Regions from separate parts of the Pantoea nemavictus genome, predicted to be linked through region 1. Evidence: predicted binding sites of a transcription regulator. Region 1 holds the regulator's gene; the other holds the start of a gene.
What was found. The regulator CRP, encoded in region 1, controls carbon source genes, mostly activating them, when cyclic AMP is high. The targets are predictions, from matches to a motif close to ATGTGANNNNNNTCACAT.
Positions count from the first base shown of each region.

Region 2: a site for CRP is predicted at 2,283-2,300, ahead of WH298_RS11310 (YjcB family protein). Genes of this name have one in related genera too.

Region 1 is NZ_JBBGZW010000001.1:1,737,370-1,742,673, reverse strand. It holds gene argD (bifunctional acetylornithine/succinyldiaminopimelate transaminase) at 1-1,066, shown strand, start outside; gene WH298_RS07985 (YccS/YhfK family putative transporter) at 1,063-3,141, opposite strand; gene crp (cAMP-activated global transcriptional regulator CRP) at 3,200-3,832, opposite strand; gene WH298_RS07975 (OsmC family protein) at 4,137-4,541, shown strand; gene WH298_RS07970 (phosphoribulokinase) at 4,639-5,304, opposite strand, start outside.
Region 2 is NZ_JBBGZW010000001.1:2,478,718-2,484,021, forward strand. It holds gene WH298_RS11300 (MATE family efflux transporter) at 1-873, shown strand, start outside; gene WH298_RS11305 (ATP-grasp fold amidoligase family protein) at 882-1,832, shown strand; gene WH298_RS11310 (YjcB family protein) at 1,889-2,170, opposite strand; gene soxS (superoxide response transcriptional regulator SoxS) at 2,428-2,859, opposite strand; gene soxR (redox-sensitive transcriptional activator SoxR) at 2,958-3,434, shown strand; gene WH298_RS11325 (glutathione S-transferase family protein) at 3,477-4,142, shown strand; gene WH298_RS11330 (NCS2 family permease) at 4,440-5,304, shown strand, end outside.

The sequences.
Region 1 (5,304 bases):
GGTAACTGCATTGGGCCATTGTCATCCGGCGCTGGTGGAGACGCTGAAAACCCAGGGCGAAACACTGTGGCATACCAGCAATGTGTTCACTAACGAACCGGCGCTGCGTCTGGCCAGCAAACTTATTGCTGCCACTTTTGCCGACCGCGTGTTTTTTGGTAACTCCGGCGCAGAAGCCAACGAAGCAGCCTTCAAGCTGGCACGTTATTACGCCTGTAAAAAACACAGCCCGTTTAAGAGCAAAATCATCGCCTTCCATAACGCCTTCCACGGTCGCACGCTGTTCACGGTCTCGGTTGGCGGGCAGCCGAAATATTCCGATGGCTTTGGGCCAAAACCGGCGGATATCGTGCATGTGCCCTTCAACGATCTCGACGCAGTAAAGGCGGTGATTGACGATCACACCTGCGCCATCGTGGTGGAGCCGATTCAGGGCGAAGGCGGCGTGGTGCCCGCTACGCAGGCGTTTATGCAGGGTTTACGCGCATTGTGCGATGAACATAACGCGCTGCTGGTGCTGGATGAAGTGCAGAGCGGCATGGGCCGCAGTGGCAAACTGTTTAGCTACGAGCATTACGGCATCAAGCCCGATATTCTCACCAGCGCAAAAGCGCTGGGCGGCGGATTCCCGGTGAGCGCGATGTTAACCACCAACGACATTGCATCGGTGATGGCGCCGGGCGTACATGGCACCACCTACGGCGGCAATCCGCTGGCCTGTGCGATTGCTGAAACCGCGCTGGATATCATCAACACACCGGAAGTACTGGAGGGTGTGGAAGCGCGCCGTCAGCAATTTGTTGAAGCGCTGCAAGCCATCGACAGCAAATTCGATATTTTCAGCGAGATTCGCGGCAAAGGCCTGCTGATAGGTGCCGCGCTGAAGCCGCAATTCGCCAGCAAAGCACGCGACATCCTCAATGCTTCTGCAGAGGAAGGGCTGATGATTCTCACCGCCGGCACCGATGTGATTCGTTTTGTGCCGTCGCTGGTGATTGAGCCAACCGATATTGCCGAAGGCATGACGCGTTTCGCGACGGCGATTGAAAAGGTGCTGGCCGCTTAATCTGCTTTCGGACGTAACACCTTGAGCCAGCGGCCATGATGCGGTCGCTGGCTCCACGCCAGTGAAGAGATGGTGTGCATGACGTTAAGGTGCTGCAAAATCCGCTTCACATGCTGTTCGACAATCGTAACCGGCCCTTCGTTAAGATTCTCCGGCGCTTCCAGAATATTGCTGTCGTTGCCCGGCCCGTCATACGCCAGCCGCTGCTGGCAACGCTGCAGCGCAATTTCACAAGATTGCAGATAACGTTCCGCCAGCTTCGCCGTCAACATGGTGTGCTCGCGCGCCAGAATCGTCATGGCGTTAATGTGCTCAACGATAAACTGGCTGTGCGTCACCCACATGCGCATATCTTGCAGATATTTCAGGTTAAAGCCCGGCTCGCTCGACGCCTGGTTCAATGAGTTGAACAGCGCGTTGTGTGCCTGGTTAACCTTGATACGCTGATACGCCAGCTTCTCGGGCGACTGCTCCGGGCCAAGCAGTAGCTGCAGCGCTTCCTGATATGCTTCCAGCGCATCGTGCGCATTCTTGCGCAGCAGTCCGCTTTGCCACTGCGGCCACAGCCAAATCATGCCGGCGAAAGCAATCAGGCAGCCCATCAAGGTATCCATCATGCGCGGCAACAAGAACTGCGCGCCGTTGAGCGACAGCAGCTGCAGCGAATACACCGCAGTGACGGTGAAGCCAATCATCGACCAGCCATAATATTTCCGCGTGATCAGATAGCTCGCCAGCGTGATGCCCAGCATAAACAGCAAGGTGATTGATTCTGGCACCGCCAGCTGCAGCGAGGCCGCGGCAATCAATAAACCGGCAAAGGTGCCCAGCGCACGGTGCTGAATACGCACGCGCGTGGCGCTATAGCCGTTCTGGCTGACGAACATAATCGTCATCAATATCCAGTACGGTTTAGGGATATTAAAGAACAGTGCCAGCGAGCTGCCAAACATCAGCATCACGGCGAAGCGGGCCGCAGTGCGTAAGGCGGTGGATTTGAACGACAGATAACTGCGCAGTGCTGGCAACAGCGGCAAACGACGTTGACGATCGGCCATCAGGTCGCGCGTGTAGAGCGGTTTCTGCGTGCGCAATACGCGGGCGATGCGGCTGAAGTGGTAGAGGCAGAAATTGCCGACCGGATTATCCGGATGCTGGCGGGCAATTTTCTCTAGCGCGCCGAGCTGTTTCTCCATATGAAAGCGATCCGGCAGCTGATGATAGAGAATGGCATCGGCCAGCACGCGTAACCGTGCGGAGATAATTTTGGCGTTCCAGCGGATCACCGCTTCAGCGTGACTCTCCTCCACCAGCTTCTGCACCTCTTCAGGCTGATGCAGGCTGACCGAGATGTGTTCCTGTAAATCCAGCGCCACCTGGAAGGCGCGCGTCAGGCGCTTGTGGCTGTTATCGCGGCTGGCCGACAGCATATGCATTTGCTGGTAGCAGGTGGTAATGAGATCGACCGCCTTTTGCTGACGTGCCAGCAGCGGTGGCAGCGCTTTTTCCGGATCGGTTAGCTGCGTCAATAAGGTGTACTTGGCATCGCAATAATCGGCCAGTTCGCGGAACAGCAGGCTGAGTGATTCGCGCATCGGCTGCTCTTTCCACAGCCAGAACCAGAACCAGTTGAATAAGCCGTACCACAGCGTGCCGCCAATATAGAGCAGCGGCGGCACCCATATCGGCATGCGCCTAACCAGGCTGAGCGTAAAGATGGCGGCGATTAAAGTGGCGGGCAGCAGGCGTGCATGCAGCGGGCCGATTTCGCCGGTTACGCCGATCAGCAGCGGCAGCGCCAGCAGGATCAGCGGCAGCGGAATCTGGTAAGCGGTCAAAATTTGCATCAGGAAACTGCCGGTGGCAAACAGCGAACCACCGACAATCAGGCGTTTGAAGAAGCGTTTATGCGGCGTATCCAGACCCGCCATATTGCAGCAGGCAGGCACTAACGAGAACAGCAGACCTTTTTGCAGATCGCCAAACAGCCAACCGAGAGCCACAGGCAGGCACAGCACCAGCGTTTGCCGCAGCGCATAGTTGACTTCAGGATGATAGATGATTCGGCGCCACATCAGCTCATCGCAAATAGAAACGGCGCGATGTTGCCATCACGCCGTGGGTGAGAAGAAATTAGCGGGTGCCGTAAACGACGATGGTTTTACCGTGTGCGGAGATCAGATTCTGATCTTCCAGCATTTTCAGGATACGGCCCACAGTTTCGCGTGAGCAGCCCACGATCTGACCAATCTCCTGACGGGTGATTTTGATTTGCATGCCGTCTGGGTGAGTCATCGCATCTGGCTGTTTAGCCAGATTAAGCAGCGTTTGCGCAATACGTCCTGTCACATCAAGGAAAGCGAGGTTGCCCACTTTCTCCGATGTCACTTGCAGACGACGCGCCATTTGCGACGAAAGTCGCATTAAAATATCCGGGTTTACCTGAATCAGCTGACGGAATTTTTTGTAGGAAATTTCAGCCACTTCGCAGGCAGACTTCGCACGCACCCAGGCACTACGTTCCTGGCCTTCTTCGAAAAGACCGAGTTCGCCGATGAAATCTCCCTGATTGAGGTAGGAGAGAATCATCTCTTTGCCTTCTTCATCTTTAATCAGTACCGCTACGGAACCTTTAACGATGTAGTACAGCGTTTCCGCTTTCTCACCCTGATGGATGAGCGTGCTTTTGGATGGATATTTGTGAATATGGCAATGGGACAGGAACCATTCGAGTGTAGGGTCTGTTTGCGGTTTGCCGAGAACCATTCGCTATTATCCTCTGTTGTAATCGTGCCCAAAATACAGGGGGCATTTTTTCCCTGTCAGGCGGTTTAATCGTCGAGCGTTTCCAGTAATGGAAAAATTATTCCGGGTCATTCTTAAGCTACGCTTTTGATTCTTCCCGCCTTCGTCTGTAACGACGAAAATATTTTCAGCACTGTTTGTAGCACAGCTTTTGCGAGCTGTCTTGTGTTGTCTCGCTTCAGCAAACGGGGGAATAGTCTGGATTGCTGTTTATCAGGTGAAAGCGTAATCTGGCGGCAAAACCGCCGCTTCAGGAGAAAGAATCATGCAGGCACGAGTGAAATGGGTGGAAGGTCTTACCTTTCTCGGAGAATCCTCATCCGGTCATCAGGTATTAATGGACGGTAATTCCGGTGATAAAGCGCCAAGTCCTATGGAGATGGTGCTCATGGCCGCCGGTGGTTGTAGCGCCATTGATGTGGTGTCGATTCTGCAAAAAGGGCGCAGCGATGTCGCCGATTGCGAAGTCAAACTGACGTCAGAACGCCGCGAAGAAGCTCCACGCATTTTTACCCATATCAACCTGCATTTTATCGTCAGCGGCAAAGCGTTGAGCGATAAAGCCGTAGCGCGCGCGGTTGATCTCTCTGCGGAAAAATACTGTTCTGTGGCGATTATGCTGGGCAAGGGCGTGGAAATCACCCACAGCTATGAAGTGATCGAGCTTTAATGCTTCCAGGTGCGCATCAATGCGCACCCTACGAAATCATCGCGTTTTTTGTAGAGTCGCCATTCATGGCGACCGGTTCCATACCGGCGAGTAACCCTCACTCAATCCGTTTTCCTTCAATTAGTCGCTGAACCAGCGGTAGCATTATCAGTTCCATCGCCAATCCCATTTTGCCGCCCGGCACCACCAGCGTATTAATGTGGGAAATAAACGATCCCTGAATCATCGCCAGCAAATAGGGGAAGGCGATACCTTCCAGCCCGCGGAAGTGAATCACTACGAAGCTTTCATCGAGTGATGGAATTTCACGTGCGGCAAACGGGTTTGAGGTGTCAACGGTTGGCACGCGCTGAAAGTTGATGTGCGTGCGTGAAAACTGTGGCGTGATGAAGTTGATGTAATCCTCCATCGAACGCACCACCGAATCCATCACCGCCTCACGTGAATGGCCGCGCTCGCCGGTGTCGCGCACCAGCTTCTGAATCCACTCAAGGTTAACAATCGGCACCACGCCCACCAGCAGATCAACATGCTCCGCCACATTCTGCTGCTGTGTGACCACGCCGCCGTGTAAGCCTTCATAGAACAGCACATCGGTGTTTTCCGGCAGCGGTTGCCACGGCGTGAAGGTGCCGGGCACCTGATTCCACGGCACGGCTTCATCGTAGGTGTGCAGATATTTCCGCGATTCGCCCAGGCCGGTTTGGCCATAATGCTTGAACGTTTGCTCCAGTAAGCCAAAGTCGTTGGCTTCCGGGCCGAA
Region 2 (5,304 bases), 740 kb from region 1:
AGCGTTTATAACAACGCGCGTTTGGCTTCGCGGCTAAATACCATCGCCAACTCTGTCGGTTTGCTGCTGGGTTTCACCCTGAGTTTTGCCATCGCCTGGCTGCACCTCAATCCGCTGTGGCTGACCGTTTCGATTGTCGCCGTCACGCTGGTGCCGTACGTGATTAAGCGCTTTAACTTTTATCGCGAGAATCAGGATGTGGCGCCGCCACAAGAGAAGCGCGGTACCTATCTGCGCTATCTGCTGTACGCCGGACTGCCGCTGGCTATCTCCAGCATCTTTATCTCGGTGCAGGTGAAAGCGGCACAGATGTTCCTGGCGGGTATCGCCTCTGCGCGCGACCTCGGCCTGTTCGCTGCCGCCAATACTATTTCGGCTTCATGGATTTTTATCCCGGTCGCCATCATCACTTCCTGTTTCTCGGAAATTTTCCGTGAGCGTGGAGAAGCCGCCATCAAGCTGACAGCACGGCTTAATGGTTATGTCATGGGTGTTTCATTGTTGTTGTTAGCGGTGATCGCGATGTACGGCGAAAAAATCATCATCGCTTTGTATGGTCACGAGTACACACAGTCAGGAAGTCTCATTACGTTGTTGTCGTTAGCAACCTGCTTTTCGGCGATGGGGACCGTGGCGTATCGCTACATGGTCAAAGAAGGCGGGTTTAATTATCTGTTGAAGAAAATTGTTTGCCTGATGGTTATCAGCTTGCCGCTGTCGTGGTGGCTGATCCAAAGCTACGGCATCATGGGTGCCGCCTGGAGCGTTTTCATCTCAGAATTGCTGTCCCTTACCGTAATGAATTACTTCTTCAAAAACGGCGTCATCCAAAAAATCCAGGTTTCCTCACTCAACTACAAAACCTACAAATGAGGTCAGATATGCTCAAGTTGAAAGAAGAACTCAGAAGAAGCGTGCAGTACTTCATTAAGAAGATGCCCTGGGCTACCCAGGATCGTATCTACTACTTTCACAAGTTCCGCAGGCTGCCCAATCTGCGTGAGCCGAAAGTCTTTAACGAGAAGGTGCTGTACCGCAAATTTGTCCACGGTGATTATCAGATCTATGGCCGTCTGTCGGACAAATATTCGGTGCGCGAATACATCGCCGAGAAAGTGGGCAGCGAATACCTGATCCCACTGGTGTATGAAACCAGCGATCCAAGCTCGCTGCATACGCTGCCGAGCTGGAAAAACACGGTTATTAAGCCGAATCACGCGTCTAATATGGTCGAAATCCTGCTGGAAGAGCCGGATGCACTGAAGAAGCAGCAGATCATTAGCGACTGCCACCGCTGGCTGAAGACCGACTTTGCTAACGAAGCGCGTGAGATTCATTACCGCTACATTAAGCCGCGCATCCTGGTCGAGCAGTATATTGGCGATGGTAAAACGGCGCCGATCGATTACAAATTCCACATGTTCAATAAGCGCGATGGCAGCTTTGAATATGTGCTGCAGGTGATCTACAACCGCTGTAATCCGCTGTTGTCGATGAATTTTTACGTTAACAATCTTAACGAGGCGTATCACAAGATTCGTGATACTGGCCTGGACGTTACGCCGCAGATGGCCTCGTTACAGCACGCCCTGGCGCTGAGTAAAAAGCTGGCGAGTGATTTCGATTATGTGCGCGTGGATTGGTACATCGATAACGACCAGATCTACTTCGGCGAATTAACCTTCACGCCGGGCGCTGGCTTGGTTACCGGTCTGGATCGCGGGCTAAATCAAATGATGGGTGATATGTGGATTCAGGATCGTCGCGGTACGAAGATACCGGGCGTCACGGTGGCGGAAGTGACTATTCCGGCCGTATTGAAGAAAATTTAAGAATCACACAGCAAAATAAAAAACCCCGCGTAAGCGGGGTTTTTTATGGGCAGCGATTAAGGCATTGGCCAGTCGGTCGGCGTTTGGCTCATCACTTCGATAAAGGCGTTCTTCGAGATTTCCATAAAGTTGTGCAGATTCTCCATGCTCAGCGTAATGCCAAGCAGGCCGGTAACAAACCAGCAGGACATGCCAACCCCAATTCCCCCGCACAGCAGCGCCATTACGTGATGACTGTTTTGACGCAAACGAATTTTCATGGTGCTGGCGAAGAACATCATTACCGCGCTCAGGAGTTCCCAGCGCATAACGATCAAACTGGTGGTTAACGTAGCCATCTGTAGCAAACCTCTTAGGATCAGTGATATCCCCGACATTCGATCGACATCACGGGCGGCAAAGAAGGAAGGTCAGGGAAGCCCTTCTGGCCGTCTTACTGCAAACATGAAAGTGTGACTTGGCTCACATTATATCACTCGATTTTAAATTTTGAACAAAATTTATACCTTGTATGGTAGAAAAATTTTTATCGAAAATTGGGGGAGGAGACAGGCAGGAAAGGGGAGGTGCGCCCGCACGGGGCGCGCTGAAAAGGTTAGCTTACCGGGCAGCACTCGCCGGTAGTACGCTGGGCAAAGCTGTTCATGCTGCTATCCACACAGTCAAAGCTGAGCAAGCGCGGACGCTGAATCATCGCCTGACGGCGCATGGTATGACGATAAGCGGTCGGCGTTTGCGAGAACTGGCGGCGGAACACGCGCGAGAAAGTCTGCTGCGAGTCGTAACCGTACTGCATGGCGATATCAAATACCGGACGCTGAGTTTGACGCAGTGCTTCTGCGGCCAGCGTCAGGCGACGTTCGCGAATATAGCCACCCAGCGTTTGTTTCGTGACGGCACGGAACATACGCTGCAGATGCCATTTTGAGTAACCTGATTTTGCTGCGACTTCATCAATTGATAGCGCTTTATCCAGATTCTGATCGATCCAGTGGGTCAGCGAATGAATGATTTCCTGTTGCATCATAGCCTCATCCTTCTGATGGTTATTACCTGGTTAGAAATTCGAAGTTTTGCTGGGGTGCGAGTATAATTCCTCAAGTTAACTTGAGGTAAAGGCCCTAAATGAAAAAAGAACGCAATTACCCGAAGCCGGTGCTGACGCCGGGCGAAGTCGCCAAACGTAGCGGCGTAGCGGTCTCCGCGCTGCACTTTTATGAAACCAAAGGATTGATTTTCAGCTCGCGCAACGGCGGCAATCAACGTCGCTATAGCCGCGACGTATTGCGCCGCGTGGCGATTATTAAAATTGCGCAACGCATCGGCATTCCACTCGCCACGGTGAGCGATAGTTTGAACCATGTGCCGGCTAACAAGCGTATGTCGACGCAGGAGTGGGATGCGCTAACCCAACATTGGCGTGAAGAGCTGGATAAACGCATCGAAACGCTCACCCGCTTGCGTAACGATCTTGATGGCTGCATTGGTTGCGGCTGTTTATCGATGCGTGACTGCCCGCTGCGCAATCCGGGTGACCGCCTGGGCGAACAAGGTTCGGGTGCGGTGTTACTCGATCCCGAGCAAGACGAGCAGAAGCGTTAATCCGCTATACTTGCCAGCACACTTACCGGCAAGGAAAACCGCATGATCACCGTTCACCATCTGGAAAATTCCCGCTCGCATCGCGTGTTATGGCTGCTGGAAGAGCTGGCGGTGCCTTACCAAATTAAACGTTACCAGCGCGAGAATAGCTTGCTGGCGCCCGACTCGTTAAAGAAAGTGCATCCGCTGGGAAAATCGCCGGTTATTACCGATGGCAATCGTGTGGTTGCTGAGTCAGGCGCCATCCTTGAGTACCTGCAGCAGAAATATGACAGCGAGCATCAGCTGATGTTAAGCGATGAAGAGGAGCAGATTCAGGCGCGTTACTGGCTGCACTACGCTGAAGGATCGCTGATGCCGCTGCTGGTGATGAAGCTGGTGTTTGCGCAGCTGGGCAAAAAGCCGGTGCCGTGGCTGTTGCGTCCGGCGGGTATTGCGCTGAGCAAAGGGATTCAAAAGGCCTGGCTGAACAAACAGCTGGCGTTGCACGGCAGCGTGATCGAACAACATCTCTCGCAACATCCCTTTTTTGCCGGTTCACGATTTAGCATCGCCGATGTGCAGATGAGCTTCCCGCTGCTGGCACTGCAAATGCGCGGTTCCCTGCGTGATATGCCCGCCACCGCGCGCTGGCTGGAAACCATGCAGCAGCGCGCCGCCTGGCAGCGCGCGTTAGAGCAGGGTGGCCCGATTCAACTGCAGAGTTGATTGCGGCCAGGTCGTCATGAATGACGCCCCGACAAAGCCCATGATCGTAGGGTCGCCATTCATGGCGAGCTGGGAAACCCATTGGCTGGATTTATCCTGTATTACCCGCGATTAGTAGTTGAAAACGCCATGCCAAAGGCCAGATAATCGTTTGCCTTTTTTCCGTGTCCCCTTTTACGACCTGGAATACGCGGCGACGTAAACGTTTGCCTGATTTTCTTCAGGAAAAGCTTCATCAGGGAGCGGCAAACGTGCGCCGTGCGGCGACTCACATCACAAAAATATTGAGGAATGATTATGTCTGGCGAATCGCGCCCGGCCAGTGGAAAACTGGACGCCTGGTTCAACATTTCTGCACGCGGCAGCAGCGTGCGTCAGGAAGTATTGGCGGGTCTCACCACGTTTCTGGCGATGGTGTACTCGGTTATCGTGGTGCCCGGCATGTTGGGAAAAGCGGGCTTCTCGCCAACGGCGGTGTTCGTTGCTACCTGCCTGGTGGCAAGCATCGGTTCGATCGTCATGGGCCTGTGGGCCAACCTGCCAATGGCGATTGGCTGTGCTATCTCGCTGACCGCCTTCACCGCTTTTAGCCTGGTGCTCGGCCAGCACATTAGTGTACCGGTGGCGCTGGGCGCCGTTTTCCTGATGGGCTTACTGTTTACGCTAATTTCGGTAACCGGTATTCGCGCGTGGATCCTGCGTAACTTACCGATGGGCGTCGCGCACGGCACCGGCGTCGGCATCGGTCTGTTCCTGCTGCTGATCGCCGCTGACGGCATTGGTTTGGTGGTGAAGAACCCGGCTGCAGGTTTGCCGGTGGCATTGGGCCACTTCGCCTCGTTTCCGGTGATCATGGCGCTGGTCGGCCTGGCGGCGATTTTCGGCCTGGAGAAACGGCGCGTGCCGGGCGGCATTCTGCTGACCATCATCGCCATCTCGATTATTGGTCTGATTTTCGATCCAGCGGTGACCTATCAAGGTCTGTTTGCCATGCCAAGCCTGAAGGATGCTAACGGTCAATCGGCGATGTTTAGCCTGGATATCATGGGTGCGCTGCAACCGGTGGTGCTGCCAAGCGTTCTGGCGCTGGTGATGACGGCGGTGTTTGATGCCACCGGTACCATCCGCGCGGTAGCGGGGCAGGCCAATCTGCTGGATAAAG